Regions from separate parts of the uncultured Sphingopyxis sp. genome, predicted to be linked through region 3. Evidence: predicted binding sites of a transcription regulator. Region 3 holds the regulator's gene; each other region holds the start of a gene.
The links. The regulator LexA, encoded in region 3, represses DNA repair genes until DNA is damaged. The targets are predictions, from matches to a motif close to GTTCCNCNCTTGTTCT.

Region 1 (10,613 bases), 320 kb from region 3:
TCGACGAGTGGCAGCACGTTACGCACGACGCTCAGTTCCTTTTTGACCCAGCTGTCGTCATAGGCCGCCTGATAGGCGCCCAGCGTATCGCTCGACCGGCCCGAGGTGACGGCGGCGAAGGCCGCCTCCGCCGCCATCATGCCCGATTTCATCGACGTATGCGTGCCCTTGATACGCGGAACGTTCAGGAAACCGGCGCTGTCGCCGATCAGCGCGCCGCCCGGAAACGCCAGCTTCGGCACCGACTGGTATCCGCCGTCGCTGATCGCGCGCGCGCCATAGGAGACGCGCTTGCCGCCCTTCAAGATGCTGGCGATCTCGGGGTGCGTCTTCCACTTCTGCATCTCCTGAAACGGGGAGATGTGCGGATTGCGATAGTTGAGCCAGGTCACGAAACCCAATGCGACCTGCCCGTTCGCCTGATGATAGAGGAAGCCGCCACCATTGGCGTTCGCGTCGAGCGGCCAGCCCTGCGTGTGGATGACGCGGCCCGGCGCATGGTTCGCGGGGTCGATGTCCCAAAGCTCCTTGACGCCGAGGCCATAGACCTGCGGTTCGCAATCGGCGTCGAGCGCGAATTGCGGCTTGAGCATCTTGGTCAGGTGACCGCGAACGCCCTCGGCGAAGAAGGTGTATTTCGCATGGAGTTCGAGCCCTGGAGCATAGTCCGCCTTGTGGCTGCCGTCGCGCGCAACGCCCATGTCGCCGGTCGCGACGCCTTTGACCGAGCCATCGTCATTGTAGAGGATTTCGGCCGCCGGGAAGCCGGGGAAGATTTCCACCCCCAGTCCTTCGGCCTGCTCGGCGAGCCAGCGGCAAAGATTGCCGAGGCTGCCGGTATAGGTGCCGACATTGTGCATGAAGGGCGGCGTCATGATGTGCGGCAAGCCGAACTTCTTGTTCCTGGTCAGCACCCAATGCTGGTTGTCGTTCACCGGCACCTCGGCGAGCGGACAGCCCTGGTCGCGCCAGTCGGGCAGCAGTTCGTCGAGCGCCTTGGGATCGATCACCGCGCCCGACAGGATGTGCGCGCCGACTTCAGATCCTTTTTCGAGGATGCACACCGACAATTCGTTGCCGGCTTCGTTCGCCAGTTGTTTGAGGCGGATGGCCGCCGAAAGTCCCGCCGGCCCCGCGCCGACGATGACCACGTCATAGGGCATCGATTCCCGTTCGCTCACCGCAAATACCTTTCTGCCGTCCCAGCGCGGACATTCATCGTGTCCTGCGCTCATTCTGTCACGATTTGCGATGCCCGCCAATTGACGCGCCCGTCAACCTCCTGTTTCAAACAATTTCATGGGAGGGCAAAACTCTGCATTGCTGGCGGAAAGCTACAGCGACTGGTGGTCGCTGGCGGGCGTCGAGGCGCTCGTCGGCGAGGAACCCGCGGGCTGGCTCGACGTGCCGCCGGCGAATGACGCTGCGGCGTCCAAGCCGAAACGCGTCGTCGAGGCCGAGCCCGAGCCGCTCCCGCTTCCCGCCGCGCTCCAGCGGCAGGAGACGCCCGAGGCGGCCGAACCGAAGGGACCCGTCGTCTTCCCCGACGACTGGAACGAATTTCAAAGCTGGCTGGCGACCGGCGCCGACGTGCCCGGCAGCCAGTGGGACGCACGCCGCATACTTCCGGTCGGCGAAGCGGGCGCGCCGCTGATGCTGTTCACCGCGTGGCCCGAAATCGACGACCAGCAGGGCGGGACGCTCTTTTCCGGCGCCGCGGGCAAGCTGCTCGATGCGATGCTGCGGGCGATCGGCATGGCGCGGGCCGACTGCTATGTCGCGAGCCTTGCCGTCACGCGCCCCGCGGGCGGCCGCTGCGACGGCCCGGATGCGGCCGAACTCGACCGCCTGCTCTGGCATCATCTGCGGCTCGCCAAACCCGAACGCTTGCTGCTGATCGGCAGCGACATCACGCGCATGGCCGCCGCGACCGCCCTACCCGATGCGCGCGGAAGGTTACTGAATATTAACCAAGATGGCGCCAAGATGGAAACGGTGGCTGTGGCGCATCCAGTGATGCTGCTGGCCCGGCCCGCCCAGAAGGCGGCGGCATGGGATAGCCTGAAACTGTTCAACCGGGGACGTTGACAGATGGGAAATATGACCAGAAATCTTATCTCCGGCGCCGTTCTGGCGCTTTCGCTTGTGGCAATGCCGGCCTTCGCTGCCGATGCCGGCAATCGCGATTTCGCGTCGGCGCCGCAAACGGTGCCCGACATCCTCTCGTCGAAACAGAAACAGCTTTACACGCAGGTTCTCGGTGCGATCCGCGGCCAGCGTTGGGCCGACGCGAAGGCATTGCTCGACGACTCCGGCAACGGCCCGCTCACCGACTTCCTGCGCGCCGAACTGCTGACCGCCGCGAACAGCCCGCGCGCAGAAGTAGCCGACATCATGCCGATCCTTTCGCGCTCGCCCTGGCTGCCGCAGGCCGCGCAGCTCGGCCGTCTCGCGACGAAGCGCGGCGCGACCGACCTGCCGGCGCTTCCCTTTGAGGCGCGCCTCGCCTGGGCCGGTAGCGCACCGCGCCGGCTCGGCGCCGACAGCGTCAGCGACCCGGCGGCCGCGCGCCTCGCCGCGACGATCCCCGACCGGATCAAGAATGACGATCCGGCGGGCGCCGAAGCCCTTCTCAACGCGGCCATCGACCAGCTCAGCCCCGCTGCGCGCGCCGAATGGACGCAAAAGGTCGCCTGGTCCTATTATATCGAGAATGACGACCAGAATGCACTGCGCCTATCGCTCGCCTGCACCGCGGGCGGCGGGGCGTGGGCGACGCAGGGCGCCTGGGTGCAGGGCCTCGCGTCGTGGCGGCTTCGCGATTACCGCACCGCGCTCGCCGCCTTCGACCGCGTCGCCAAGGAAGCGCCCGACAGCGAACAGCGCGCCGCCGCTTATTATTGGGCCTCGCGCGCCGCGGTCGCGGCGGGCCAGCCCGCGCTGGTGCAGCCGCGCCTGCGCGCCGCCGCGGCCAATCAGGAAACCTTCTACGGCCTGCTCGCAGCCGAATCGCTGGGCGTAGAGACGGCGATCCAGCGCGAGAATGTCCGCGCCGATCGCAGCGCGTGGCGCGCGCTCGAGAAGCTGCCAAACGTCCGCGTCGCGATGGCGCTGGCCGAGATCGGCGAGGATGTCTACGCGGGTCAGGCGTTGCGCCATCAGGCCCAGATCGGCGATCCCGACCAGCATCCGCAGCTGATTGCGATGGCGGGCGCGCTCAGCCTGCCCGAAACGCAGCTCTATCTTGCCCATAATACGCCGCACGGCCGCAAGCCCGCCATAGGGGCACGCTATCCGCAGCCCAAATGGGAGCCGAAGGGCGGCTGGCGCGTCGATCCGGCGCTGGTCTTTGCCCATACGCTGCAGGAATCGCGCTTCCAGCGCGGCGTCGTGAGCCCGGCGGGCGCCACCGGGCTGATGCAGGTGCGCCCCGGCACCGCGCGCGACATCGTACGCTGGGAAGGCGCGGTCGCGGCACTCGGCGATCTCAAGACGCCCGCGGTGAACATGGATCTCGGCCAGCGTTATCTGCAATATCTCAGCCGCGAGCCCGCCACGGGCGGCCAGCTGCCCAAGGTGATCGCCGCCTATAACGCCGGCCCCGCGCCGGTCGCGCGCTGGCAGACCGAAATTCGCGATAATGACGACCCGCTGCTCTATATGGAATCGATCCCCTATTGGGAAACGCGCGGCTATGTCGGCATCGTGCTGCGCAACTACTGGATGTACGAAGCGCAGCAGGGCAAGCCGTCGGTCAGCCGCGCCGCGCTCGCGCAGGGCAAATGGCCGCGCTTTCCCGACGGAAAGGATCGCACGCGCCTGACCTATGCCGGTGATTTCGCGAATGCCGATTGACGAGAGCCTGCCGTTCAGGCCCGTCCGCATCGCGATCCTCACGATTTCGGACAGCCGCAGCGCCGCCGACGACCGGTCGGGCGACAAGCTCGAAGAATTGCTGACCGGCGCGGGCCATATGCTGGCAGCACGCGCGATCATCCGGGACGAGACCGACCTGATCGTCTCGCGCCTCCACAACTGGATCGACGATCCCGAGGTCGATGTCGTCATCACCACCGGCGGCACTGGCCTCACGGGCCGCGATGTCACGCCCGAGGCGCTCCACCGGCTCGACGGCAAGGATATTCCGGGTTTCGGCGAGCTGTTCCGCTGGCTCAGCTACCAGACCATCGGTACCTCGACGATCCAGTCGCGCGCCTGCGCCATCGTCGCGCGCGGCACCTATATCTTTGCGCTTCCCGGTTCGACCGGCGCCGTGACCGACGCGTGGGAAGGCATTTTGTCCACTCAACTCGACAGCCGCCACAAGCCCTGCAATTTTGTCGAGTTGATGCCGCGGTTGATGGAATAGCCCTGATCGTCGCCCCCGCGAAGGCGGGGGTGACGAATATGTTCTTTATTTGTTCTCGCCCGAGGACTATCCTTTCCGGGTGGAATCGTTCAAACCCCTGCCCCCGATTGCGGGCCGCGGCGCCCCGACCAACCTGCGTCCGACCCGTACCGGATCGCTCGACCGCGAGGCCGATCGCGACTGGCTCGACGCGGCGGAGGACATCGACGGCGCCCCGCCACCGTTGCGCACGACGGTCACGGTCGAACATCCGAAGACGATCATCGCGCGCAATTCATCGCCCGATGTCGGCTTCGATCGCTCGATCAACCCCTATCGCGGCTGCGAGCATGGCTGCGTCTATTGCTTCGCGCGCCCGACGCACGCCTTTCACGACCTGTCGCCGGGGCTCGATTTCGAAAGCAGGCTGTTCGCCAAACCCGACGCGGCAAAGCTGCTTCGCGCCGAACTCGCGAAACGCAACTACAAGGTCGCGCCGCTCGCGATCGGCACCAATACCGACGGCTATCAGCCGATCGAACGCGAATGGGGCATCACCCGCTCGGTCGTCGAGGTGCTGGCCGAAACGCGCCATCCGCTGATCATCACGACCAAGTCGGACCGCGTACTGCGCGACATCGACCTGCTCGCCGGCATGGCGCGCGATGGTCTGGTCGGGGTCGCGGTGTCGGTGACGTCACTCGACCCGAAGCTCGCGCGCACGCTCGAACCGCGCGCGCCGCACCCGAAACGCCGCCTCGCCGCGATCCGCAAGCTGATCGATGCAGGCGTGCCGACGCAGGTCAATATCTCGCCGATCATCCCCGCGATCACCGACCACGAGATCGAGGCGATCATGGCTGCCGCCGCCGAGGCGGGCGCGATCCGCGCTTCCTATATATTGATGCGCCTGCCCTTCGAGGTCGCGCCGCTCTTCCGCGCCTGGCTCGCCGCCCACTATCCCGACCGCGCCGACAAGGTCATGCACATGGTGCAGGACATCCGCGGCGGTCGCGATAACGACTCCGGTTTCTTCACCCGCATGCGCGGCCACGGCGTCTGGGCGCAACTCATCCGCTCCCGCGTCAGGCGCGCCGCGCGCGAGCACGGCATGGACCGGAGCTTCCCGCCGATCCGCTGCGACCTGTTCCGCCCGCCCGAACGCGACGGGCAGATGGAGCTGTTTTGAGTGCGAACGGCGATGCTTTAACCGTCGCCCCGCGAAGGCGAGGGCCGCCGTCGTCACGGAGCAAGGTCGATGAGAAACGCCTATGTCTACATCATGACCAACAAGCCGATGGGCATCCTCTACATCGGCGTCACCGACAATCTGGCGGCCCGCATTTTCGCGCATCGGTCGGGCACTGGATCGGAATTTTGCCGAAAATGGAACCTGACCCGACTGGTCTACGCAGAGCCCTCCGACCGCATCGACGAAGCGATCGTGCGGGAGAGGGCGCTAAAGAAATGGGAAACTAAGGCTGATCTCCGAAACCAATCCCGAATGGATCGACCTGTTTGAAACCCTCAACGCTTGAGCAAGGCCGCTAGCGGCCCCCGCCTTCGCGGGGGCGACGCCATGTTTACGCCTCCGCCAACGACCGCAGCCTGTAATCCTTGTAATCGTCGCGGATCTGGCGCTTCAAAATCTTGCCGGTCGCCGTATGCGGCAGTTCTTCGACGAAGACAATCTCGTCGGGAAGCCACCATTTGGCGACCTTGTCCGTCAGATAGTCGAGCACGCTCGCCTCGCTCACCTCGGCACCCGGTTTCTTCACGATCAGCAGGATCGGCCGCTCGTCCCATTTGGGGTGATAGACGCCGACCGCCGCGGCTTCCTGTACCCCCGGCGCGCCGACCGCGGCATTTTCCAGTTCGATCGAGCTGATCCATTCGCCGCCCGACTTGATCACATCCTTCGCGCGGTCGGTGATCTGCATGACCCCGTCGGGATGCAGCACCGCGACATCGCCGGTATCGAACCAGCCGTCGCCGTCGGCCGCATCGCTGTCGGCCTTGAAATAACGCCGGATGATCCACGGGCCGCGGCATTGCAGCCGCCCGCTCGTCTCGCCGTCGCGCGGCAGCTCGTTGTCCTCGTCATCGACGATGCGCAGTTCGACCCCGAACGGCGGACAGCCCTGCCGCGCGACGATGTCGACGCGCTCGTCGAAGCTCATCTCGTCCCAGTTCCACGGCCTTTTGCCCATCGTCCCGATCGGCGAGGTTTCGGTCATCCCCCAGGCGTGGCCGACGTCGATCCCCGCCTTCATGAACCGCTCGATCATCGCGCGCGGCGCCGCCGATCCGCCGATGATCACGCGGTAAAGCTTGCCATAATCCATGCCGGTCGCGTCCATATGCGCGAACATCGCGAGCCATACCGTAGGCACGCCGGCGCTGTGGGTGACGCCCTCGTCGTGCATCAGGTCGCACAGCACCTGCGCGTCGTTGGTCGCCGAAAACACCAGCTTTGCGCCCACGGTCGCGGCGGCGAAGGGAATACCCCAGCTGTTCGCATGGAACATCGGCACGATCGGCAGGACCACGCTGCGGTTCGACATGTCGAACACATCGGGCTGGATTTCGGTGATCGCGTGGATGACGTTCGAGCGATGTTCATAGACCACGCCCTTCGGATTGCCCGTCGTTCCGCTGGTATAGCAGAGCCCGACCGGATCGCGTTGGTCGAGCTCCACCCAATCGAAGCGGCCGTCTTCCGCATCGATCAGATCGCGATAGGACAGATAGCCCTCGCGCGCCGGCGCGTCGAACAGGATGAAATGCTCGACCGTTGGCAATTGCGGACGAAGCCGCTCGACGATCGGCAGGAACATCGCGTCGAACAGCAGCACCCGGTCTTCGGCATGGTTGATGATATAGATCAGTTGCTCGTCGAACAGCCGCGGATTCACCGTGTGCAGCACCCCGCCCATCCCCGCGGAGCCGTACCAGCTGACCAGGTGATGACCGTGGTTCATCGCCAGCGTTGCGATGCGGTCGCCCTTCTTCATCCCGAGCCGGACCATCGCGGCGGCAAAGCGCCGCGCGTCGGTGCCGACGTCTCCCCAGTTCGATCGCGTCATGCTGCCGTCGGCCCATCGCGACACGATCTCGCGCCCCGCATGTTCGCGTGCGGCGTGATCGATCAGGCTGGTGACGAGCAGCGGCTGGCCCTGCATTCCCATGGTGCGGCATCCTCAATTTTATCGTTGCCACTCATGGATAGGGTCGGAAACGCCCCGCACGCAAGGGGGATGGTCAGCGCGCCCGGAATTCGCGCGGTGCGACGAGCGACAGCGCAGGTTCCGCCACCCCCGCGATCATGTCGAGCCGCGAGACCGCGTCGGGGCCGAGGGCGAAGCCGCGGCCGAGATCGATGCGAATCTCGTCGTCGGTCAGCGGATCGATCGTCGTGACGATCACGCGGCCTTTCGCATCGTCGCGCCTGACAAGCAGCCGTGCGATTTCCTCGATCGCCGACGGCATGTCGACGCGGCAGGTCAGCTGGAGCGCGGCGGTCGCAGCCATGTCCGCGAGCGATTGCGCGCCGCGCACGGTGACGCGCGGCGTTTCCTCGCCTTCGAGCAAGTCGAGCTCGACCGACAGCAAAGCGCAGCCGCCTTCCGCCGCCAGCGCCTCGAGCGTCTTGCCCGCCATCTCGTCGAAGCAGCTCGACTGAAACTGGCCGCTGCGGTCCGACAGCGTCAGGTTGAGGAAGCGGTTGCCGCGCTGCGACACGCGCGGCCGCGCGCTTTCGACCATCGCCGCCATCACCATCGGGATGCGCGTCCCCGGCGTCATTTCGACATTGTCGCAGATGTCGCCATAGGATCGCGCGCCGCGCGCCGAGACGATCGCCTCATATTGCTCGACCGGGTGCGACGAGAAATAGAAGCCGAACGCCTCCTTCTCGCGCGTCATCCGTTCCGCCAGCGTCCAGGGTTCGGCGGCGGGCAGCTGCAGCGCGGGCGCGATCGTGATGTCGCCGCCGAACAGCCCGCCCTGCCCCGTCGAACGCTCGTGCGCCGAGCTGTTGGCGCAGGCGAGCAGGCTTTCGGCGCCGGCAAAGGCGCGCGGTCGGTCGGGCTCGATACAGTCGAACGCCCCTGCCGCCGCGAGCGCCTCGATCTGCCGCCGGTTAAGCAGCTTGGGATCGATGCGGCCCGCGAAATCGTCAAGGCTGACGAAATCGCCCTTCGCGCGCTCGGCGACCAGCGCCTCCATCGCCTTCTCGCCCACGCCTTTGAGCGCGCCGAGCGCGTAACGGACCGTCAGCCCCTCATCGCCGCGCCCGACCGAGAAATCGGCTTCACTGTCGTTGACCGATGGCGGCGCGATTCCGACGTCGAGACGCCGCATATCGTCGATGAAGATCGAGAGCTTGTCGGTCTGGTGGCTGTCGAACGACATCGATGCCGCGAAAAATTCGTGCGGATAATGCGCCTTCAGCCATGCGGTCTGATAGGAGAGCAGCGCATAGGCGGCGGCATGGCTCTTGTTGAAGCCATAGCCTGCGAATTTGTCGATCAAGTCGAACAGCTCGTTCGCGGCCTTGGGGGCGATATTGTTATGCTCGCCGCAGCCCTTGACGAAGGTGTCGCGCTGCGCGTCCATCTCCGCCTGGACCTTCTTGCCCATCGCGCGGCGGAGAAGGTCGGCGCCGCCGAGGCTGTAGCCGGCGAGAATCTGCGCCGCCTGCATCACCTGTTCCTGATAGACGAAGATCCCGTAGGTTTCGGCGAGGATGCCTTCGAGCAGCGGGTGCGGATAGGCGATCTTTTCGCGCCCGTTCTTGCGCGCGCCGAACAGCGGGATATTGTCCATCGGGCCTGGACGATAGAGCGCGACGAGCGCGATGATGTCGCCGAAATTGGTCGGTTTCACCGCCGACAGCGTGCGCCGCATGCCTTCGGATTCGAGCTGGAACACCCCGACCGTCTCGCCGCGCTGGAGCAGGGCGTAGACTTCCTCATCGTCCCACGCGAGCGCGTCGAGATCGACGTCGACCCCGCGCAGCGCGAGCAAACGCTTGGCTTCTTTCAGCACCGACAGCGTCTTGAGGCCCAGAAAGTCGAATTTCACCAGCCCCGCGGTCTCGACATATTTCATGTCGAACTGCGTCACCGGCATGTCCGAACGCGGATCGCGATAGAGGGGGACGAGTTGGTCGAGCGGGCGGTCACCGATCACTACGCCCGCGGCGTGGGTCGAACTATGCCGCGGCAGGCCTTCGAGCTGGCGCGCCATGTCGAACAGGCGGCGCACCCCGTCGTCCTGCTTGTACTCGGTCATGAGCTCGGCGACGCCGTTAAGCGCGCGTTCGAGCGTCCAGGGGTCGGTCGGATGGTTCGGCACCAGCTTCGCCAGCCGGTCGACCTGACCATAGCTCATCTGGAGCACGCGGCCCGTGTCCTTGAGCACCGCGCGCGCCTTCAGCTTACCGAAGGTGATGATCTGCGCGACGGTGTCGCGGCCGTATTTCTCTTGCACATAGCGGATCACTTCGCCGCGCCGCGTTTCGCAGAAGTCGATGTCGAAGTCGGGCATCGACACGCGCTCGGGATTGAGGAAGCGTTCGAAGAGCAAGCCGAGCTTCAAAGGATCGAGGTCGGTGATCGTCAGCGCCCAGGCGACGACGCTGCCTGCGCCCGAACCGCGCCCCGGTCCCACCGGAATGTCGTGCGCCTTCGCCCATTTGATGAAGTCGGCAACGATCAGGAAATAGCCGGGGAAACCCATCTGGGTGATGACGTCGACCTCGAAATCGAGGCGCGTGACATAGGCCTGTCGTTCTTCGTCGGTCAGCTCGGGATAATGTGCGAGCCGTGCCGTGAGCCCCATATGCGCGTCGGCCTTGAGCTGCGCCGCTTCGCCCTCGCGGTCGCCGGCGAGGCTCGGCAGGATCGGCTTGCGCTTCGGCGCCATGAAGGCGCAACGCTGCGCGATCACCAGCGTGTTGCGGATCGCCTCGGGCAGATCCGAAAAGGCGTCCTCCATCGTCTCGGCGGGCTTCAGCCAGGCTTCGGGGCTCGAAACGCGGCGATCCTCGCTTTCGACATAGGCTGATTGCGCGATGCACAGCATCGCGTCGTGCGCGGGGTGGAACTGCGGCTCGACGAAATTGGCGGGGTTGGTCGCGACGATCGGCAGCGCGCGCGCATAGGCCATGTCGATCAGGGCATTTTCGGCCGCCATCTCGACCTGATCGCCGCGCCGCGACAGCTCGATATAGAGCCGCCCCCCGAACATGGCTTCGAGCTGT
Region 2 (10,613 bases), 950 kb from region 3:
CTGAAGGGGAGGGGCTCAATCGGTTCAATCTAAATAGGACAGACTTTAGCGCGGCGAAAGCGAGCCGGCATTCCGGCTGCCTCCCCGATCGCGGACGCGATGGGTCTCTCCAACCCGGTTCGGCGGGGAGCCAGATGCACCCGGCTCCCCCGGCGCGCGGCAACATCTCGCCGTGCGGGAGGTCGCCGCGGCTTGTCCGGGCTCAGCGCGATTCGACCTCGGCGGTCGTGCGCGCCTGGATTTCGGCGCGCGACAGCTTGGTGACGAGGCCGTGGGTCGCGCCCACCGCGCCATGATAGATTTCGGCGAGCGGCACATTGTAGAGCTTGCCGCCGCGGACGATGACCGCGGTGTCGCCTTCGACGCTCTGCACCGTGCCGACGCTGGTGCCGTCGGTGCCGTAGAGCTCGGCGCCGGCGCGCACCTGCTCGCGCGTTGCGAGGGTGAGGTTCGCGGTGTCGACGCTTTTCTGGACCGCGCCGTCGAGCTGATCGACGGTATCGCCGACGGGGTCGGTCGCGTCCTGAACGGCGGCGTTGCCGCTGAGGCCGACCTTTCCGACAAGGTTGACGTTGGCGACGCCGTCGCTGCCGAGGCTGGCGGGATCGCTTTGGGCCAGCGCGGGCGTGGCGGCGAGAAGGGCGGAGGCGGCGGCCAGAAGGGTCAGCGCGCCGGGAACGGGGGCGTGCGCATCTCTCTCTCCATCATCGGGTCGGCATCGGCGTCGCCCTCGGGGGGGGGGTAAGGGACGGCGCCGATGCCTTCGCCGGAGAAACCGGCGCGAAGTCCGCGCGTTGCATCGCGCGGGGCGCGAATGCGACGGACGGTCGCATCCGGGCGACGAGTGGCGAAGGATGCGATGGGGGCTAGTGCGTGCGCGAGCGCGGCGCCCCCGCGATCAGCTTGTTGAGCGTCGCGAGGCGGCGGCGCGCCGCGGTCCAGTCGCGTTCGGGATGCGCCTGAATCTGCTCGAGGAGGATGCGGACCTCCTTGCGGCGGTCGCCTTCGGTTACGGCCTGCATGGGCTTTCTCCTTTCGAGTCGCAGCATAGCATGACGGCGCGGCGGCGGGGAGCGTTCGCCGCGCGGCCGGGGCGGTTGACCCCGGCGGAGGCGCGGCGCGCGGCGGGACGGGCAAGGCTGCGTTGCCGAAGGGCGCGGGGCGTGCGGGCCGAAGATCGCAAAGATGACCCATGCGGCGCATGCGGCAAAGGTCGCAAACATCGCGCGCAGCACGATATTTCATCCGGTCGAGGGCAGGGAGTTCAGCATGTCAAAGAGCCAGCGCGCGAGGCTGGCACGCGGCGGCAATGTAGGAAAGGGGGCGCCGGTCCTATTTTGCACCGGCGGGCGTCGCGGGCGTCAGGGCGTGGCCGCGTCCGGCGGCGGATAGGGCGCGGCGGGAGCGTGGTCGTAGCTCAGGCTTTCGGACAGGCGAAAGCGCCCCTCGGCGGGCATCCATTGCCAGACATTCATATATCTGGCGCCGCCGACGAGCGTCCAGCGCGGCGCGCGCGGTGTCCATTCGAAGAAGAGATGCGCGCCTTCTTCGAGCGCGCCCCAGTCGCCCATCGGCCGGACGATGCGCGATCCGGGGACGAACTGGCGGCGGTTCTTATAGCCTTCGTCCTCGCCGCCGGGCCGGCGCCGCGCGCATTGGCGTTCGAACCCCGCGATCATGTCGGCGCGGTCCTTCGCCGACAGGCCGCCGCGATCGTGGATCATGCGATAATCGGGGGTGAGCAGACCGGTCAGCGCCGGCGGCGTGCAGCCCTCGAACGCCGCCCAGAAAAGGCGCGCATCGTTTTCGGCGATCGCGGCGGTCAGCGCGTCGCCGGTGGGCATCGGCGCGGGGGCGGCGGGCGGCGTTGCGGGCGCCGCGGCCGAAAGCGCGGCGGCGAAGAGGAGTGAAAAGGCCATGAGTCGCTCATCCTTACTGTATCGGTGATATAATACAGTAAGCCAGAAAGAAAGCAAATGTCCGCCGCGTGGCGGCGAAAGCTGGCGCGGGCGCGCCGCGATGCCTATCTGGACGGCGATGACGAACGGGGATCGGAAGATGGTGGTGGTGGCCCGGCTGCGCGCGGCGCCGCTGGTGGGGTGGCAATTCGCCTGCGCGGTGCTGCTCGGCGTGCTCGCGGCGCGGCTGAATTGGGAGGCGTATCCCGCCGATACGCTGCGAGGGATAATCTTCGGGCAGCCTTTGCTGCTGCTTGGCATCGCCGCGGTGCTGGGCGTGTGGGCGTATATCCTTGGTATGTGGCGGCGGCGCGGCGATTATCTGCGCCATGACGGGGTGACGCTCTATCGCGGCACGAGCGCGCGGTGGCCGCTCGCGCTGGTGCGCGATGTCGTGGTGGCGCGCGGCAATCTGGGGCTCGACGCGCTACGGCTGGTCGTCGATGACGACAGTGAGGTCACGCGCGAGCTGGTGAAGCTCTATATGCTCGAAGGCCCGCCCGAGGTGGTGCGCGACGGGGTGATGTTCGCGGTGGCGCGGGTGGGCGGACGGATGGAAGCGGTTACGGTGCATTGAGGGTGAAGGTGGTACGACATAAAGGGTAGCGATCCGCCCGAAATAGCGGATCGCTACAGTTGCTTGGTGTGTTGGTGCTTAGCTGGTGTGGCAAGCGTTGCAGCACCAAAAGCAGCCATTTGACTGCCGATAGTACTTTTTCGCTTCCGCGACGGCCCCGCGGCAGTCGGCATGCCAGCCGAGATCAACCTGGTTGTGAGTGGCTGGGAGATATGTGCAGTTGTTCCGTTCGTGGACCTCATGGTCTCCATTGGACTGCTCATTGCGGTTTACGATGTAGAAAGGCATTATTGTTGCTCCACAGTGTTTGCCAAAGTGCAAACCGAGGAGTAACGACACTGGTGTCGTTGGAGTGAGGTCACTCCTCATCCCGACCGGGGAATGGCGTTGGCGCGCCATTCCCCACTCAGGGGCGAGGCCTATTCTGGCCTAGCCATTTGCAATTTCGGGGTTAGCAAAAAGTTGATCACTGATCAAGAAAAAGGGTTTGGGCCTATGACCCAAACCCTCCATATTTTTAGGCCGCCATCGATTCCCGAGGTGCCTCATCCCATTGTTCTTCCGTTTGCTCTTGCGAATCACGCGTCTCATCACTTTTGCGAACAGAAAAAGTCATAGATAGCGGCTTATCTGCAGAGTGAACGCAGGATATATCAATGTCTCTAAAAACATTTTTTAGCTTATTTACGGCGTCTCTATAAGCCTCAAGCTCTTTTTTTAGAGATGGTTCATCTTCATTGTTTCCGATTTCATCCTCTATGTCAAAGACGTGGAGGATTATTGCGAGCCTAAGGCATTTTTCTATTCCGGGAGATAGTATTCTCTCTCCAGATTCGCATCGGGACATATGTTCTACTGAGATGTCTATCATTTCCGCCAAGTCCTTCGCCTTTATTTTTAGGGCTTTGCGGACAAATTTAATCTCCTCTCCATTCAACTTTCTCGGGTGAGCTAAGCGATGGAGAGCAACCTTTCTAAGAAGGTCTCGCGGATTGGGAATAGTGGTATTTAATACCTTTCCAGTGCTCTTGTCGATCTGTTGCTTGACAGAGTCCTTTAGGATAACCTTGAACGGAGCGCCAAGGTTATCCGCCACAAACTCTGGCAAGACAACCCAGTTGTCTTGCTGGTTCTTCATAGCGATTTATCCTTAGAGGCGCTGTACGCCGTGAACACAGATCCCAACGAGGGGATCAATCGAGAGCGTCACGCGCAAGCGCTCGCCATCGACAGTCGTTCCGGTGATGGAAAAGAAAGCGTCATGCGGGTTCTCCTTGGTTGAGCTAGCGTCGTCGCTTGCTTCGAGAACGTCAATCAGATCGGTCAGCGGGATCGTTTGCGCCTTCATATCGGCTTGGGTCTCAGCCGAAAGCGTGATTTGATCAGAGAGTTGCTCCAACCAAGCTTGGACATATCCCGCGACGAGCGCATTGTTGAGCTTCGCCATAACGTCTCCTAAGCAAGCTATCGCCTTTTGCCAAAAAATTGACCTCAGGTCAACAAAGCATGCGCTGCTTCAAAATCTTCCACTAAATGCCTCAAACCGAAAACCCGCCCGAGTTCCGCCGGTTCGAGCTGGCCGCGAGCACCTTCTTGCCCGTCGGGGTCAGTGCCCATTTGGCGCCCTGCTTGACGACGAGGCCCAGCGTGACGAGTTCGTCGCGGACGGGGTCGGTGGGGAGCTGGGGGCGGCGGTTCGAGAGGCCTTCGAGGGTCGCGCGCTGGGGCTGGCTGAGGATCAGGAGCTTTTCTTTTTTCTTTTCGGTCATTTTTGGCCTCTGACTTCTTGTTGTTCGGTCGGGAGCGTGGCTCTGTTTCGTGAGCCCCCACCCCGCTTCACTAAGCCAGCAAGCTGGCAAGTTTCGCTGCCCCTCCCCTGAAGGGGAGGGGGTTTGGTTTACTCGGCGGCGATGCCGGCTTTCGCAAACATGTCTTCGCCGTCGTCGCCCGCTTCGCCGGCCGTCGCGTCGTCGTCGTTGGCTTTCGCCTTCTTGCGGTTGTCGAAGCTGGTCCAGACGGTGTTCCAGTCGCCGCGCGTCGCGCCCTTGCTGTACTCGGTCGCGCGGGTTTCGAAGAAGTTGGCGTGCTCGACGCCGTTGAGGAGCGGGGCGAGCCAGGGGAGGGGGTGTTCGTCGATCATGTAGATCGGCTGGAAGCCGAGCTGTCCGAGGCGCCAGTCGGCGATGTAGCGGATGTAGCGCTTGATCTCCTTCGGCGTCATGCCGGGGACGGGGCCCTGTTCGAACGCGAGGTCGATGAACGCATCCTCGAGCCGTACCGTCTTCTGGCACGTGTCGATGATGTCTTCCTTCACCGCCTTGGTCAGGCAGCCGCGTTCCTTCACGAAGGTGTGGAACAGCTTGATGATGCCTTCGCAGTGGAGGCTTTCGTCGCGGATCGACCAGCTCACGATCTGGCCCATGCCCTTCATCTTGTTGAAGCGCGGGAAGTTCATCAGCATCGCGAAGCTGGCGAAGAGCTGCAGCCCCTCGGTAAAGCCGCCGAACATCGCGAGCGTGCGCGCGATATCCTCGTCGCTCTCGACCCCGAAGGTGCCCATATAGTCGTGCTTGGCGCGCATCTCGTCATATTCGAGGAACATGCCATATTCGCTCTCGGGCATGCCGATCGTGTCGAGCAGATGGCTGTACGCCGCGATATGCACCGTCTCCATGTTGCTGAACGCGGTCAGCATCATCTTGATCTCGGTCGGCTTGAACACGCGGCCGTATTTTTCGTGGTAGCAATCCTGCACCTCGATGTCGGCCTGGGTGAAGAAGCGGAAGATCTGGGTGAGCAAATTGCGTTCGTGGTCGCTGATCTTCTGCGCCCAGTCGCGGCAATCCTCGCCCAGCGGCACCTCCTCGGGCACCCAGTGGATCTGCTGCTGGCGCTTCCAGAAATCGAACGCCCACGGATATTCGAAGGGCTTGTAGGTTTTGCGGGCTTCGAGAAGGGACATGTTCTTATCCTCGATCTTGATCTCTTGTTTCAGTGTCCCCGCGAAGGCGGGGATCCAGTCTGGCTTGGCGTAATGCCGCTCTGGGTCCCCGCCTTCGCGGGGACACGCGGAGCGTCGGGCCTCACTGGCAGGCCAGACACTCGTCGTAATCGGTGCTCTCGGCGCTCAGTTCGAACTTCGCGGCCTCGGGCGTGTTGTCGGCCTCGACCCCGCCCGCGAAGCCGGCGCGCTGGACCGATTTCGAGCGGAGATAATAGAGCGATTTGATCCCGAGCTCCCACGCGCGATAGTGGAGCATGAGCAGGTCCCACTTCTCGACGTCGGCGGGGATGAAGAGGTTCAGGCTCGCCGCCTGGTCGATATAGGGGGTGCGGTCGGCGGCGAGTTCGAGCAGCCAGCGCTGGTCGATCTCGAAGCTGGTCTTGAACACGTCCTTTTCGTCCTGCGTCAGGAAGTCGAGGTGCTGGACGCTGCCGCCGCGTTCGAGGATCGAGTTCCACACCGCGTCGCTGTTCTTCGCCTTGTCGACGAGCAGGGCTTCCAAATGCGGGTTGCGGATCGAGAAACTGCCCGAGAGCGTCTTGTGGGTGTAGATGTTCGCGGGGATCGGCTCGATGCACGCGCTGGTGCCGCCGCAGATGATGCTGATCGACGCGGTCGGCGCGATCGCCATCTTGCACGAAAAGCGTTCCATCACGCCCTGATCGGCGGCGTCGGGGCAGGGGCCGCGCTCGTTGGCGAGCAGCATCGACGCCTGATCGACCTGCGCGCGGATATGCTTGAAGACGCGCAGGTTCGACGATTTCGCCATCGCGCCCTCGAAGGGCAGGCCGCGCGCCTGGAGGAAGCTGTGGAAGCCCATGACGCCGAGGCCGACCGAGCGTTCGCGGCTCGCGCTATATTTGGCGCGCGCCATTTCGGGCGGGGCGCGGTCGATATAGTCCTGCAGCACATTGTCGAGCATGCGCATGACGTCTTCGATGAAACGCTTGTCGCCGTTCCACTCGTCCCAGGTTTCGAGGTTCAAGGACGAGAGGCAGCAGACCGCGGTGCGATCGTTGCCGAGATGGTCGCGGCCCGTCGGCAGCGTGATTTCGGAGCAGAGGTTCGAGGTCGAAACCTTGAGCCCGAGGTCGCGATGATGCTTGGGCATCATGCGGTTCACCTGATCGATGAAGATGATATAGGGCTCGCCGGTCGCGAGGCGCGTTTCGACGAGCTTCTGGAACAGGCCGCGTGCGTCGACGGTGCCGCGGACGCTCTGGTCCTTGGGGCTGCGCAGGTTGAATTCGGCGCCGTCGCGGACGGCCTCCATGAACTCGTCGGTGATCAGCACGCCGTGGTGGAGGTTCAATGCCTTGCGGTTGAAGTCGCCCGAGGGCTTGCGGACCTCGAGAAACTCCTCGATCTCGGGGTGCGAGATGTCGAGATAGCAGGCGGCCGAGCCGCGGCGGAGCGAGCCCTGGCTGATCGCGAGGGTTAGGCTGTCCATCACGCGGACGAAGGGAATGATGCCGCTGGTCTTGCCGTTGAGGCCGACGGGTTCGCCGATGCCGCGCACCGCGCCCCAATAGGTGCCGATGCCGCCGCCGCGGCTGGCGAGCCAGACATTCTCGTTCCACGTGCCGACGATGCCTTCGAGGCTGTCATCGACCGAGTTCAGATAGCAGCTGATCGGCAGGCCGCGGCCGGTGCCGCCGTTCGAGAGAACGGGGGTCGCGGGCATGAACCAGAGCTTCGAGATATAGTCGTAGAGGCGCTGCGCGTGATCCTGATCGTCGGCATAGGCGTCGGCGACGCGCGCGAAGAGGTCCTGATAGGATTCGCCGGGCAGGAGATAGCGGTCCTGCAGTGTTTCCTTGCCGAAATCGGTGAGCAGCGCGTCGCGGCTCGCGTCGGTCACGATGGCGAAGCGGCGCGCATGCACCTTGGGCTCGCTGCCGTCGTTGAGCTTCGCCGCGGGCTTCGCATCTGCAGGCGATTCGCCCGTCGATTCGGGTGCCGCCGGAGCGTCAGTCTTCGCCAGTTCCATCGTCGCCACGTCGCTCGTCTCCACCCGTTCGCTTTCCCGAAAATCCATTGCATTCGCCCCCGTTCCGACCGCGCACATCGGTGCGCCTTGTTCCTGTCTTGTTCGACTCGGGGCGAAGCCCCGATCCTAGCATCTAAACCTCTCCACGGGGCACTTTATTTGGGCGCAGAAAGGGTTTTTCCGGGTCCATATGCGATGGACGACGGAAATCCGCCACTTGCAGCCTGATACAATTTCTTGGGGTGCCCCCGTGGCCGACCCACCACCTATAGTGCCACGTCGGCGCGGCGATGCAAGACGGTAAATGACAGGTTGAAGACTCGACTCGTCGATAATTTGATTCGTCTCGTCGCTGCCGATGGACGAACGAAACGCGTCGCGCCAGCGTTTCCGCGGCTTTGCGCGCGAAGGGGCGGATATGGGTGCCGGGCCGAAATTTTTTCGGCCGGGAAGAAAGGCTTGCCGCGACGTGCTGTTGCGGCCCGACGCGCGATGCGGTGAGGGGAATGACGGTTCGGCCCGGTCGTCTGCGCGGATCTCCGCGCGGATCGTCGCCGGGCAAAAAGAAAGGGCCCCGGCGATGCCGGAGCCCTCTCCTTAATTTGTTTCCGAGTTAGGCCTGACCGCCACCGTTACCGGTGCCGCCGCCACCCAGAAATTTCCAAAACCAACCCATTTCAGATCTCCTGTTGGCACTGCCCATGCGGAACAGTTAACGGAGCGTATACCTTAATTAGTAAGGTAAATCGAGTCTTAACTATAAGCATTACTGCCAATCTGGCAGTTATGCGGTGCGGTTCTGCGGGGAGGCGGAGAGAGTCGCGGCGAGTTCGGAAAACAATTGGGGTTTTCCAAGGTGATAGCCTTGACCGACATCGCAGCCGAGGCCCGCGAGCAGCGCCATGGTTTCGGCGTCCTCAATGCCTTCGGCGACCGCGACGGCGCCGAGGCGGTGTGCGAGATCGATCGTCGATTTGACCACTTCGAGGTTCCGCTGCGAATCGCGCATCGTCATCACGAATCGCTTGTCGATCTTGATCTCGTCGGCCTCGATCTCGGTCAGATATTCGAGGTTCGACTGGCCGGTGCCATAATCGTCGATCGACAGACGAATACCTGTCCGGCGCAGCTGGGCGAGCGTCTGGCGCGCCTGGCGGCTGTTTTCGATCTGCGCGGTTTCGGTGATCTCGATCGTCAAAACCTCGGGCGGCAGATGATGCGCGGTCAGCATCACGCGGATCGTGCCGACGAGGTCGCTGTGGTCGAGCAGGCTGGCGGACAGGTTGACCGACATGTTGATGCGCAAGCCGCGCTCGTGGAACTGCGCCGCCGAGCGGATCGCCTGATCCATCACGAACAGGGTGAGGCGATAGATGTCCTGGCTCTTTTCGGCCTGGACGATGAACTCGTCGGGGGGGATCGGCCCGCGTGTCGGGTGCGTCCAGCGCGCGAGTGCTTCGACCCCGACGAGCCTCTTCGTCGCGATTTCATATTGCGGCTGGAAGGCGACCCAGATGTCGCCGCCGGTGAGCGCGTCTTCGAGTTGGGAGTGGAAGGAGAGTTGCCAGCCGGCGTCTTCCTTCTGGCGCGAGGTATATTTGGTCCACAGCGCGCGGGTGCGGATCGCGCGTTCGGCAGCGACGAGCGCGGCCGCGAGGCGCTGTGCGTTCGAGCCTTCGAACTCGTCGTTGACCCCGAAGGCGATCGCGACGTCGACGCGCAGCTCGCCGATCGTCAGCGGCGCGTTGAACAGCGCGGCGAGGCCCGCGAGCTGCCCCTCAATCTGGCTGTGCTGATAATAGGGGACGAGCCAGGCGAAGGTGCCGTCGAGATCGTGGTGGAGCGCGGTGCCCTGCGAGGCGAGCTGGAGGCGGCGGGTGACCTGTTCGACGAGCTTGCCGATGCCGTCCCCCGGGATGAAGGCGGCAAGATCTTCGAAATTGACGACCTTGGCCGCGATGACGGTGGCGCTGCCGAACGAGGGTTGCGAGCGCAAGGCTTCGAAATTGGGGAGGCCCGATAGGGGATTTTCGCGCTGTGCCAAGCGGCGGCGACTGGTACGCGAGACGTTCGCGCCGATCACGGCGGCAAGAAACAGGGCGGCCCCGATCGAACTGCTGACCAGCATCGTCATCAGATAGATTTTGCTGACGATCAGCACGATGGCGAGCGCCGCGGCGATGATGTTGAACCAGCGTGCGCGGCGAAAGGCGGCTGCGGCAAGCAGGAAGACCGCCGTGATGGCGAGATGAGGAAACCAGCCGATGTCGACGGGCATGCCGCGTTTCAGCGTTTCAGCACCGATCACATGCACATAAGCGCCCGGCACGCGGTCGTGCCCGGGAAGATAATGATTGTCCTGAAACTCCGCTGCAGTCGGTGCGAAGATTACGTCGCGGCCGGCCAGTTCGCGCGCGACCTTGCCCGACAGGACGTCGCTTGCGCTATATTCGGTGATCGAACTCGTCTTGTAGGAATAATCGAGAGCATAAACTCCGGCGTCGTTCGATCGCCGGTTCGCGAGCAACGACGAGAAGCTTGGAATGGCCCGACCGTCGACGTCCAGCGTGATCGGTATCCGCCAGACCTGCCAGAGTTCATATTCCCAGCCGATGCACGCGATCTGGACGGCGGTACCGAAGGCGGGGCTGGGGAAGCGCGCCAATTCGGAATCCCCGCTGCGTGCCGATTTCGCCGCGACCGCGAGGATGGCGCGGTCGCCCATTTTCCTCACCGCCGCGGTCAGCAACCGAAAATCGGGATCCCTTTCGCGCCGGTCATAAGTAAAGTCGATAAACAGGCGTTTGGCGCCGGCCCGGTCGATCGCATCGACCACCTGCGCATGCCGGGTCATCGAAAAATCGCGACCGGCGACTTCGTCGAGCGTCCGGTCGTCGAGGGCCACCACGACGATGTCATCCGAGACCGGTCGCCACGCAACGCGGCCAATCGCAGCCTCGATGACGCGATCGATCGGCTCGCTGACCGCAGCCAGCCCCACGACCACGCTGAGCAGTAGCGACAGTGCGATCGTCCGCCAGCTGATGATCAGACTTTTGACCGGGAAGGGCACGCACGTCTCCA
Region 3 (10,613 bases):
CGGGCGCCGCTATTCTGGCGCTGCGCGACGGGCAGCCGTCGAGCATCGCCGCCGACCGGCTCGCCGGGCATCTCGCGATGGACCTCGAACATTGGGACCGGGCGATCGCGCATTTCGAGCGCGTGCGGCGGCGGATCGGCGACCGCGACGTCGTGACCTTGCGCGAACTGGCGCGCGCCTGGGCGGCGAAGGGCGACGATGCGCGCGCGCTGCTGCTGATCGACCGCGCCTATCGGTTGCAGCCGCTGAATGCGGGAATCATGGAATTTTACGCCGGGCTGCTCGACAAGCGCGGAAGACAGCAGGCCGCGGCGGATTTGCGCGACAAGGCGGCGCAGATCGGGCGATAGACGATATAACCGCTCCACCTGATTCCCGTCATCCCGGCGAAGGCCGGGATCTCGCCGATGAGATTTCGACCTTCCCCGGCCAACGAAGCTGGGTTTGCGGCTTCACAAGCTTCTATCCCTTCCCCAACCCCAGCAAAGCGGTTAGTGCGCCCTCCCATGATCCTCGTCATCGACAATTATGACAGCTTCACCTTCAACCTCGTTCACTATCTGATCGAGCTCGGCGCCGACGTGCGCGTCGAACGCAACGACGCGCTCACCGCGGCAGAGGCCCTTGGCTCAGGCGCCGACGCGATCCTGATCTCGCCCGGCCCCTGCACGCCGAACGAGGCGGGCATCAGCCTCGACCTCGTCGCCGCCTGCGCCGACGCGCGGCGTCCGTTGCTCGGCGTCTGCCTCGGCCATCAGGCGATCGGGCAGCATTTCGGCGGCACCGTCCAGCGCGGCCATCTGATGCACGGCAAGACCTCGCCCGTCTGCCACGACGGCAGCGGGCTTTACGCGGGCCTGCCCTCGCCCTTTCAGGCGACGCGCTACCACAGCCTCGAGGTCGTCGACATTCCCGCCGATCTCGTCATCAACGCGACGAGCGACGACGGCGCGGTCATGGGTTTCCGCCACGCCGATCTGCCGATCCACGGCGTCCAGTTCCATCCCGAGAGCATCGCGACCGAGCACGGCCACGCGATGCTCGCCAATTTCCTGAAGATCGCGGGGCTGCCGGCGGGCGAGCGCAAGGCGGCATGAGCCGCTTCGGTCCCTTCCCCGACCCCTCGGCGCTGCTCGATCACGACGAGGCGGCCGATGCATTCGCGACGATGCTCGACGGCGGCGCGAGCGACGAGCAGGTCACCCAATTTCTGATCGCGCTGTCCGACCGCGGCGAAACGATGGTCGAAATCGCCGCCGCGGCCGAAGCGATGCGCGACCGGCTGATCCCCATAAACGCCCCCGCGGGCGCGATCGACGTCTGCGGCACCGGCGGCGACGGCCATCATACGCTCAACGTCTCGACCGCGGTGTCGATCGTCGTCGCGGCGTGTGAGGTTCCGGTTGCAAAGCACGGAAACCGCGCTGCTTCTTCGAAATCGGGCGCCGCCGATACGCTGGAGGCGCTCGGCCTCGACATGGAGCGCGCCGACCGCATGGCCGAGGAGCAGCTCGCCGACCTCGGCATCTGCTTCCTCTTCGCGGGCACGCGCCATCCGGCGATGAAGCGCATCATGCCGATCCGCAAGGCGATCGGGCGGCGGACGATTTTCAACCTGATGGGCCCGCTCGCCAATCCGGCGCGCGTCACGCGCCAGCTCGTCGGCATCGCCCGCCCCGCCTATGTCCCCGTCTATGCCGAGGCGCTCCACCGGCTCGGCACCGACCATTCGCGCGTCATCTCGGGCGACGAGGGGCTCGACGAACTGTCGCTCGCGGGCGGCAACGAGGTCGCAGTGGTGACACCCGAGGGCGTAAGGATGCAGCGCAGCATTGCCGCCGACGCGGGCTTGCCGACGCGCTCGCTCGCCGAAATCCGCGGCGGCGACGCCGAATATAACGCCAGGGCGCTCCGCGGCTTGCTGCAGGGCGAGCCCGGCGCCTATCGCGACGCGGTGCTCTACAACGCCGCCGAGGCGCTCGTCGTCGCGGGCGCCGCCGCGACCTTGCTCGAAGGCGTCGAGGAAGCCGCCGAGGCGATCGACAAGGGCCTCGCCAACGCGCTGCTCAATTGCTGGATCGCCTATAAATGAACAAGCTAACCCAGATACTTGCGACCAAGGCCGAAGAAGTCGCCGAGCGCCGTGCGCTACGCTCCGTCTCCGATCTCGATGCGATCGACGCCGGCGCGGTTCGCGGTTTCACGAAGGCGCTTCAGGCGAAGATCGACGCCGGCGGCTTCGGGCTGATCGCCGAAATCAAGAAAGCATCGCCGTCCAAGGGATTGATAAGGGAGGATTTCAACCCTCCGGACCACGCCCGCGCCTATGCGGTGCACGGAGCGGCCTGCCTGTCGGTGCTGACCGACGCGTCATATTTTCAGGGGCATGAGGATTATCTCGTCGCCGCGCGCGCCGCCTGCCCCCTCCCCGTGCTCCGCAAGGATTTCATGGTCGACCCGTGGCAGGTCGCCGAAGCCCGCGCGATCGGCGCCGACGCGATCCTGATCATCGTCGCCGCGCTCGACGACGGCCCGATGCGCGAGATCGAGGCCGCGGCGCTCGAACGCGGCATGGACGTGCTGGTCGAGGTTCACGACGAAGCCGAACTCGACCGCGCGCTCTCGCGGCTCGAATCGCGCCTGATCGGCGTCAACAACCGCGACCTCAGAAGCTTCGAAACCGACCTCGCCGTCACCGAACGCCTCGCGAAGCTTGTCCCGCCGGGCACTTTGCTCGTCGGCGAAAGCGGCATCGCGAGCCACGCCGACTGTCAAAGACTGGCGGAAAGCGGCGTCAAAGCCTTCCTCGTCGGCGAAAGCCTGATGCGCCAGAACGACGTCACGGCGGCAACCAGGGCGCTGCTGGAAGGCTGACGGGCGATTTCCGCTTTGGGGTGGGGAGTTGCCGTTCTCTACCTTCGTCATTCCCGCGAAAGCGGGAACCCAGTGCGGGATCAGCCTACGCACGCTCTGGGTCCCCGCTTTCGCGGGGATGACAATGTAAGAGGCCGCAATCGGTCGGTCTCAGACATTCGTCATCCCGGACCTGATCCGGGATCCATTCTTCCGACGCCCGTGCGAATGGACCCCGGATCAAGTCCGGGGTGACGATAATCGTTAAAGCAACTACCAGCCCGCCCCCCATCCCCCTTGCCTTTCGCCCGCCGCCTTGCTTCCGTCCTCCGGCAATGACACCCAAACCGACTCATCTCGACGCGACCGGCACCGCGCACATGGTCGACGTCGGCGCCAAGCCCGCGACGCAGCGCCGCGCCGTCGCGGGCGGCCGCATCGCCATGTCACCCGAGGCCCTCGAAGCGATCCGCAACGGCAACGCTCCCAAGGGCGACGTGCTCTCGACCGCGCGCATCGCCGGGATCATGGCGGCGAAGCGCACCGCCGACCTCATCCCGCTCTGCCACGCGCTCGCGCTGACCAAGATCGGCGTCGATTTCGCGTGGGAAGACAAGGGTATCGCGGTTACTGCCGTCGCGCAGACGACGGGGCCGACGGGGGTCGAGATGGAGGCGCTCACCGCCGCGTCGGTCGCGCTCCTCACCCTTTACGACATGGCGAAGGCGCTCGACCGCGCGATGGTGCTCGGCGACATCCGCCTCCTCGAAAAAAGCGGCGGCCGCTCGGGCGACTGGCGCGCCGAATGAGCGGCCTGCTCGCCGTCGAGGAGGCGCAGGCGCGGCTCCTCGCGCTACGCGAACCGCTCGGCAGCGAGAATATCGCCTTTTCCGAATCGCCTGGACGCCATCTTTCGGACAATGTCGTCGCGCTGCGCGACCAGCCCGAAGCACCGCTTTCCGCCATGGACGGCTATGCGATCCGCTTCGACGACCTGCCCGGCCCGTGGACCGTTATCGGCGAAAGCGCCGCGGGCGCCGCGCCCGGCCGCAGCGTGGGCCCCGGCGAAGCGATGCGTATCTTCGCCGGCGCGCTGCTCCCCCCCGGTGCCGACACGGTCATCGTGCAGGAGGATGTCGCGCGCGATGGCGACGCGCTGACGCTGACGCGCGACGGCCCCGGCGCGCGCGGACGCCATGTCCGGCCCCGCGCGGCCGATTTCGCCGCCGGCGATTGCCTGCTGCCCGCGGGCACGCGCCTGACCCCCGGCGCCATCGCGGCGGCGGCGATGAGCGGCGCGGGCCAGCTCGCCGTCGGCCGCCGCCCGCGCGTCGCGATCGTCACGACCGGCGACGAACTCGTCCCGCCCGGACGCCCGCTCGCGCCCGGCCGCATCCCCGACAGCAACGGCGTCATGCTCGCCGCGATGCTCGCCGGAGAAGCCGCCGCGCCCGTCCTGCCCCTTCATGCCCCCGACGACCGCGCGAAGCTCGCGAACATTCTCAAGGAGTTGGCACGACGTCACGACGTCATCGTCACCGTCGGCGGCGCGTCGGTCGGCGATCACGACCATGTCCGCGGCGCGCTCGACGACGCTGGCGGGCGGCTCGATTTCTGGAAGATCGCGATGAAGCCCGGAAAGCCGCTGATCGCCGGAACGCTCGGCGACGCGGTGCTGCTCGGCCTGCCCGGCAATCCCTCCTCGGCCTTCGTCACCGCGACCTTGTTCCTGCTGCCGCTCGTCCGCCACCTCGCCGGGGCGGCCGATCCGCTGCCCGCGGTGCATCGCGCACCGCTCGCCGCGCCGCTCGGCGAGGGCGGGACACGCCGCGACTATCTGCGCGCGCGACTCGAAAGCGGCCGGCTGATCCCCATGATCGGGCAGGAAAGCGGCCGCACGCTGCCGCTCGCCTCGGCCAATGCGCTGCTGATCCGCGACATCGGCGCCCGCGCGCGCGCGGCCGGCGCGGCAGCGGACTATATCGTCATCGCTTGACAAGTTCCGATTTGTTCCACTATCGTTCTCCCTATGTCCGATATGGCATCATGGAGAACGACCGATGTTGACCGCGAAGCAGCATGAACTGCTCCACTTCATCCAGCAGCGCCTCGACGCGAGCGGCATTTCGCCCTCGTTCGAGGAGATGAAGGAGGCGCTCGGCCTCAAGTCGAAATCGGGCATCCACCGGCTGATAAGTGCCTTGGAAGAAAGGGGTTTTCTCCGCCGCCTACCCAACCGCGCCCGCGCGCTCGAGGTGCTCAAGGTGCCCGAAGCGGCGAAGCCCGCCGTGCGCAACGATCGCGACAATATCGTCCCGCTGCGCAAGAGCCCGCCCGCGATGCGGCCGATCGCGGCGAACGACATCGTCGAAGTGCCGCTGCACGGCAAGATCGCCGCGGGCGTGCCGATCGAGGCGTTCGAAGATCACAACAATCTCGCCGTCCCCGCCGCGCTGCTCGGCTCGGGCGAACATTATGCGCTCGAAGTGTCGGGCGATTCGATGGTCGAGGCGGGCATCTTCGACGGCGACTATGCGCTGATCCAGAAGGCGAGCACCGCGCGCGAGGGCGACATCGTCGTCGCGCTCGTCGACGGACAGGATGCGACGCTCAAATATTTCCGCCGCGAAGGCCAGATGATCCGGCTCGATCCCGCCAACAGCGCCTATGAACCGCAACGCTACCCCGCCGAGCGCGTCATCGTGCAAGGGCGGCTGTCGGGACTGCTTCGTCGTTACCACTAAGCTGCTGCGGCCGGCGCCACGGATGCTCGTCGCCCGCTTTCAGCGTGGCGACGGCTTCCGGCGCTTCGCCCAGATAGATTGCCAGCCCGCCGGTTTCGGCAAGGCTGTCGCGGTCGATCGTCATCCAGCGCCCCGTGCATTCGCGCGGTAGCCAGCGGTCGCTGATCACGACGTCGGCGGCGGCGCACGCAGCGGCCATGTCGGCGCCCTCGATCCGGTCGCGCCCGCGCGAGGCGAGGACGATCCGCCGCGCCACGCCCTCGCCCTGCGCCCAGCGGCAGAAATCGCGATTGCACTCGACATGATCGAGGTCGGCGAGCGCCAGAAGCGGCGCATCGACCCCCGCCGCCTCGGCAACCGTATCGCGAACATAATCGCCCGCCCGGTCGCGCAGCAGCGCATAGCCGCCATCGGGCAGTGCGGCGGCGATATGCCGCCCGTCGCCGGTGACGAGCAGGCCGGGGCGCGGCGCGGCGAGCAGCGCCGCCATCCCGACCGCCAGCGGTACCGCCCCCGCCCGGCGCCAGCGCGTCTGCCATAACAATATCCACAGCCCGCCGAAGACCGCGAGCGCAAAGCCCCAAGGCGGAAAGCTCGGCAGCGTCGCAACCGCGCCCGGCGCCTCGGCGACGCCATGCGCCAGCGCGATCAGTGCGCGCAACGCCTGCTCGGCAATCCACCACAAAGGCGCGCCGAGGCCGACGCTGTCGAAGAGCAAGGCGAGCGCCTCGAACGGCATGATGACGAAGGTCGTGAGCGGGATCGCGACGACATTGGCGAGCGCGCCGTAGAGTCCCGCCTTGTGGAAATGGAACAGCGCGATCGGCGCCAATGCGACCTCGACGACGAGCCCGGTGATCAGCAATCCGGCCACGCCGCGTCCCAGCCGGAACAACCACGGCTCCTCGCGGCGCGCCATGAACGCCTGCATCCGCCGGCTCTCATGAAGCGCGATGATCGCCGTTACCGCCGCGAAGCTCAGCTGAAAGCTCGGGCCCGCCAGCGCCTCGGGCCGCCAGACCAGCACGATCAGCGCCCCCGCGGCAACGAGCCGCAGCGTCAGCGCCTCGCGCCCCATCAGCAAGGCGGCGAGCACGAGCAGCGCGGCGATGAACGATCGCAGCGTCGGCACCTCGGCTCCCGCGAGCCATGTATAGCCCCCGCCCGCAAGCGCCCCCGTCGCCGCCGCGAGCGGCAGGACAATGCCCGCGAGCGCGAGCCGCGGGCTCAGCGCAAGCAGCCGCATCGCGGCGAGCATCGCAAAAGTGACGACCGCGGTGACGTGCAGCCCACTGATCGACAGCAAATGCGCCAGCCCGCTGCGGCGCATCGCCTCCTCGTCGGCCTCGGAAATCGCGCCGCGATCGCCGGTGACGAGCGCGGCCGCGATGCCCCCCGCCGACCCTTCGATCTGCCCATGGATATGCGCGCTCGGCCGCACACGCACCGACGGCCGCGCCGTGCCGCGCCCCGGCGCGCGCGCAACCTCGCCGAGCACCGTCCCGACCGCACCGATGCCGTCGAACCAGGCGCGCTGCGCGAAATCATAGCCGCCGGGCAGGCTCGCGACCGGCGGCGGCATCAGCCGCGCACGAACCCCGATCGCCTCGCCCTCGGCGAGGCCCGCCGCCTGCTCGCCGCGCAGCGTCAGGCGCACGCGCGGCGGCAGGTCGCTCCGCCGCTGCGGCAGAGCGAGAATGCGAATCTTCCCTTTTGCGGGCAGCGGCTCGACGCGTTCGACGATCGCCGAAAATTCGGTCGTCGCCGGCGCAGCCAGCACCGGGGCGGCGACCCAGACCGCGCGCAGCCAGACGAGCAAAAGCCCCGCGGCGACCATCCCGCACCCCGCGATCATCATGCGCCCGAGCCGGCGATGCCAGCCGATCAGCCATCCGGCGAGCGCCCCGCCCGCCAGTACCAGCAGCCCCCCGATCCAGTGCATCGCCGCGGGCAGCGCGAACCAGGCGCCGATTCCCGCCCCCAGCGCGACGGGCAGCCACAGGCCGATCCGCTCACGCTCGGCCTCCAGCCGCGCCTCGATCGCGTCGAGGGCGCGACTGCCGAAGCGAGCCGGCGCCCCTGCAATGGGCGTTTGAAGCTGCCCTGTCGCCATGCTAGGGGCACCCCCGATCCCCGCCCAACCGGGCGGCAAAGTGAGTGAAAGAGGCCCCGGTGGCAACCGAAAACCAAAGCATCTCGGCCGAAGCGACGCCTGAAGCGACGGGCACCGACGTCGTGACCCGCTTCGCCCCCTCGCCGACCGGCTATCTGCATATCGGCGGCGCGCGTACCGCGCTGTTCAACTGGCTCTTCGCGCGCCACCATGGCGGCAAGTTCCTGCTCCGCATCGAGGACACCGACCGCGCGCGCTCGACCGACGCCGCGATCGACGCGATTCTCGACGGCATGCAATGGCTCGATCTCGATTGGGACGGCGAGACGGTGTTCCAGTTCGCGCGCGCGCCGCGTCACGCCGAGGTCGCGCACGAGCTGCTCGCGAAGGGCGAGGCCTATCGCTGCTACCTCACGCAGGACGAACTCGCCGCGATGCGCGCCGAGGCGCAGGAGAAGCGCCAGCCCTTCCGCGTGCGCAGCCCGTGGCGCGACCGCGATGACGGCGACCCCGCGGCGCCGCACGTCATCCGCCTGCGCGCGCCGCAGGACGGCGCGGTGACGATCGCCGACAAGGTGCAGGGCGAGGTCACCGTCCAGAACGCCGAGCTCGACGATTTCATCCTGCTGCGGAGCGACGGCACGCCGACCTATATGCTCAGCGTCGTCGTCGACGATAACGACATGGGCGTCACCCACGTGATCCGCGGCGACGACCATCTCAACAACGCCTTCCGCCAACTCGCGCTTCTGCGTGCGATGAACTGGCGCGAGCCCGTCTATGCCCATGTCCCGCTGATCCACGGCGCCGACGGCGCGAAGCTGTCGAAACGCCACGGCGCGCTCGGCGTCGACGCCTATCGCGACGAGATGGGCTATCTGCCCGAAGCAGTGAACAATTATCTCCTCCGCCTCGGCTGGGGGCATGGCGACGACGAAATCATCAGCCGTAGCCAAGCGGTCGAGTGGTTCGACCTCGACCATGTCGGCCGCTCGCCGTCGCGTTTCGATTTCAAGAAGCTCGAGAATCTCAACGGCCATTATCTGCGCGAAGCCGACGACGCGCGCCTCGCCCGTCTCGTCGCCCCGCGCGTCGAAAAGCTGGTCGGCCGCGCGCTCGACGGCCTCGACCGCGACCTGCTGACGCGCGCGATGGACGCGCTCAAACCGCGCGCCAAGACGCTGGGTGAAATCGCCGACGGCGCGACCTTCCTCTTCCATGGCGATCCGTTGCCGGTGGACGAAAAGGCGGCCGAGGTGCTAAAGGCCTCGCCCGAAGGCCTGCTGGCCGCCGTGACACAGCGGCTGCGCGGGCTCGACGACTGGACGACAGAAGAGCTGGATGCCGCCGTGCGCGCAGAGGCCGAAGCCGCCGGACTGGGGCTCGGCAAGCTGGCACAACCCTTGCGCGCGGCGCTAACCGGCCGAACCGTTTCCCCGGGAATTTTCGACGTGCTGCTGTTGCTCGGACGCGATGTCAGTCTGGCGCGACTTGACGCAGCGCAACATTATCCGGCAGGGGCGTAGCCACTCAACTCTCCCCGCCGTCAGAACAGGGAACAAAATATGACCGACACCGCAAAAATCACGCTGGGCGACAAGACCGTCGACAGCCCTGTCCTGTCGGGCACCGTCGGCCCCGACGTCGTCGACATCCGCAAATTCTACGCCCAGACCGGCGCCTTCACCTACGACCCCGGCTTCACCTCGACCGCGAGCTGCGAATCGCAGATCACCTATATCGACGGCGACGAAGGCGTGCTTCTCCACCGCGGTTACGCGATCGGCGACCTCGCCGAACATTCGAGCTTCATGGAGGTCTGCTACCTCCTCCTCAACGGCGAACTGCCGAACGCCGACGAACTCGCGAAATTCGACAACACGATCACACGCCATACGATGCTGCACGAGCAGCTCGCGACCTTCTACCGCGGCTTCCGCCGCGACGCGCACCCGATGGCCGTCATGTGCGGCGTCGTCGGCGCCCTCAGCGCCTTCTATCACGACTCGACCGAGATCCACGATCCGCACCAGCGCATGGTCGCGAGCCACCGGCTGATCGCGAAGATGCCGACGATCGCGGCGATGGCGTATAAATATTCGGTCGGCCAGCCCTTCGTCTATCCGCGCAACGACCTCAGCTACACGGGCAATTTCCTGCGCATGACCTTCGGCGTTCCGGCGGAGGAATATGAGGTCGTTCCCGCCGTCGAGCGCGCGCTCGACCGCATCTTCATTCTCCACGCCGATCACGAACAGAATGCGTCGACCTCGACCGTCCGCCTCGCGGGTTCGTCGGGCGCCAATCCCTTCGCGTGCATCGCGGCGGGCATCGCCTGCCTCTGGGGCCCCGCGCACGGCGGCGCGAACGAGGCCGCGCTCAATATGCTGCGCGAAATCGGACGCCCCGAGCGCATCCCCGAATATATCGCGCGCGCGAAGGACAAGGACGATCCGTTCCGCCTGATGGGCTTCGGCCACCGCGTCTACAAGAATTACGACCCCCGCGCGACCGTGATGCAGAAGACGGTGCGCGAAGTGTTCGACGCGCTCAAGGTCAACGATCCGGTTTTCGAGGTCGCGCTGCAGCTCGAGGAAATGGCGCTGAGCGATCCCTATTTCATCGAAAAGAAGCTGTTCCCCAACGTCGATTTCTATTCGGGGGTGATCCTGTCGGCGATCGGTTTCCCGACGACGATGTTCACCGCGCTCTTCGCGCTCGCCCGCACCGTCGGCTGGGTCGCGCAGTGGAACGAGATGATCTCGGACCCCGCGCAGAAGATCGGCCGCCCACGCCAGCTCTACACCGGCCCGGCGCAGCGCCCGTTCGTGCCCGTCGACAAGCGCTGAGGCGATCCCTCAAGGAAACAACAAAAGGGGTCGCACTGCGGCCCCTTTTTTTAG

Region 1: QZL87_RS08955 (PA0069 family radical SAM protein) is a predicted target of LexA. The motif match lies at 4,410-4,425, and genes of this name have one in related genera.
Region 2: QZL87_RS15010 (ribonucleoside-diphosphate reductase subunit alpha) is a predicted target of LexA. The motif match lies at 7,619-7,634, and genes of this name have one in related genera.

What each region holds. Positions count from the first base shown of each region.
Region 1 covers NZ_LT598653.1:1,959,103-1,969,715, reverse strand. The annotation lists gene QZL87_RS08975 (electron transfer flavoprotein-ubiquinone oxidoreductase) at 1-1,181, opposite strand, end outside; gene QZL87_RS08970 (uracil-DNA glycosylase family protein) at 1,300-2,088, shown strand; gene QZL87_RS08965 (lytic transglycosylase domain-containing protein) at 2,152-3,855, shown strand; gene moaB (molybdenum cofactor biosynthesis protein B) at 3,845-4,369, shown strand; gene QZL87_RS08955 (PA0069 family radical SAM protein) at 4,476-5,537, shown strand; gene QZL87_RS08950 (GIY-YIG nuclease family protein) at 5,607-5,870, shown strand; gene QZL87_RS08945 (long-chain fatty acid--CoA ligase) at 5,932-7,536, opposite strand; gene dnaE (DNA polymerase III subunit alpha) at 7,610-10,613, opposite strand, start outside.
Region 2 covers NZ_LT598653.1:3,230,940-3,241,552, reverse strand. The annotation lists gene QZL87_RS15050 (hypothetical protein) at 203-424, opposite strand; gene QZL87_RS15045 (hypothetical protein) at 867-1,022, opposite strand; gene QZL87_RS15040 (DUF4440 domain-containing protein) at 1,362-1,919, opposite strand; gene QZL87_RS15035 (hypothetical protein) at 2,020-2,535, shown strand; gene QZL87_RS15030 (helix-turn-helix transcriptional regulator) at 3,053-3,673, opposite strand; gene QZL87_RS15025 (hypothetical protein) at 3,686-3,982, opposite strand; gene QZL87_RS15020 (hypothetical protein) at 4,074-4,304, opposite strand; gene QZL87_RS15015 (ribonucleotide-diphosphate reductase subunit beta) at 4,433-5,497, opposite strand; gene QZL87_RS15010 (ribonucleoside-diphosphate reductase subunit alpha) at 5,619-7,577, opposite strand; gene QZL87_RS15005 (EAL domain-containing protein) at 8,314-10,602, opposite strand.
Region 3 covers NZ_LT598653.1:2,276,125-2,286,737, forward strand. The annotation lists gene QZL87_RS10485 (tetratricopeptide repeat protein) at 1-350, shown strand, start outside; gene QZL87_RS10490 (aminodeoxychorismate/anthranilate synthase component II) at 507-1,097, shown strand; gene trpD (anthranilate phosphoribosyltransferase) at 1,094-2,092, shown strand; gene trpC (indole-3-glycerol phosphate synthase TrpC) at 2,089-2,874, shown strand; gene moaC (cyclic pyranopterin monophosphate synthase MoaC) at 3,189-3,662, shown strand; gene QZL87_RS10510 (molybdopterin molybdotransferase MoeA) at 3,659-4,849, shown strand; gene lexA (transcriptional repressor LexA) at 4,914-5,597, shown strand; gene QZL87_RS10520 (ComEC/Rec2 family competence protein) at 5,551-7,710, opposite strand; gene gltX (glutamate--tRNA ligase) at 7,770-9,236, shown strand; gene QZL87_RS10530 (citrate synthase) at 9,276-10,559, shown strand.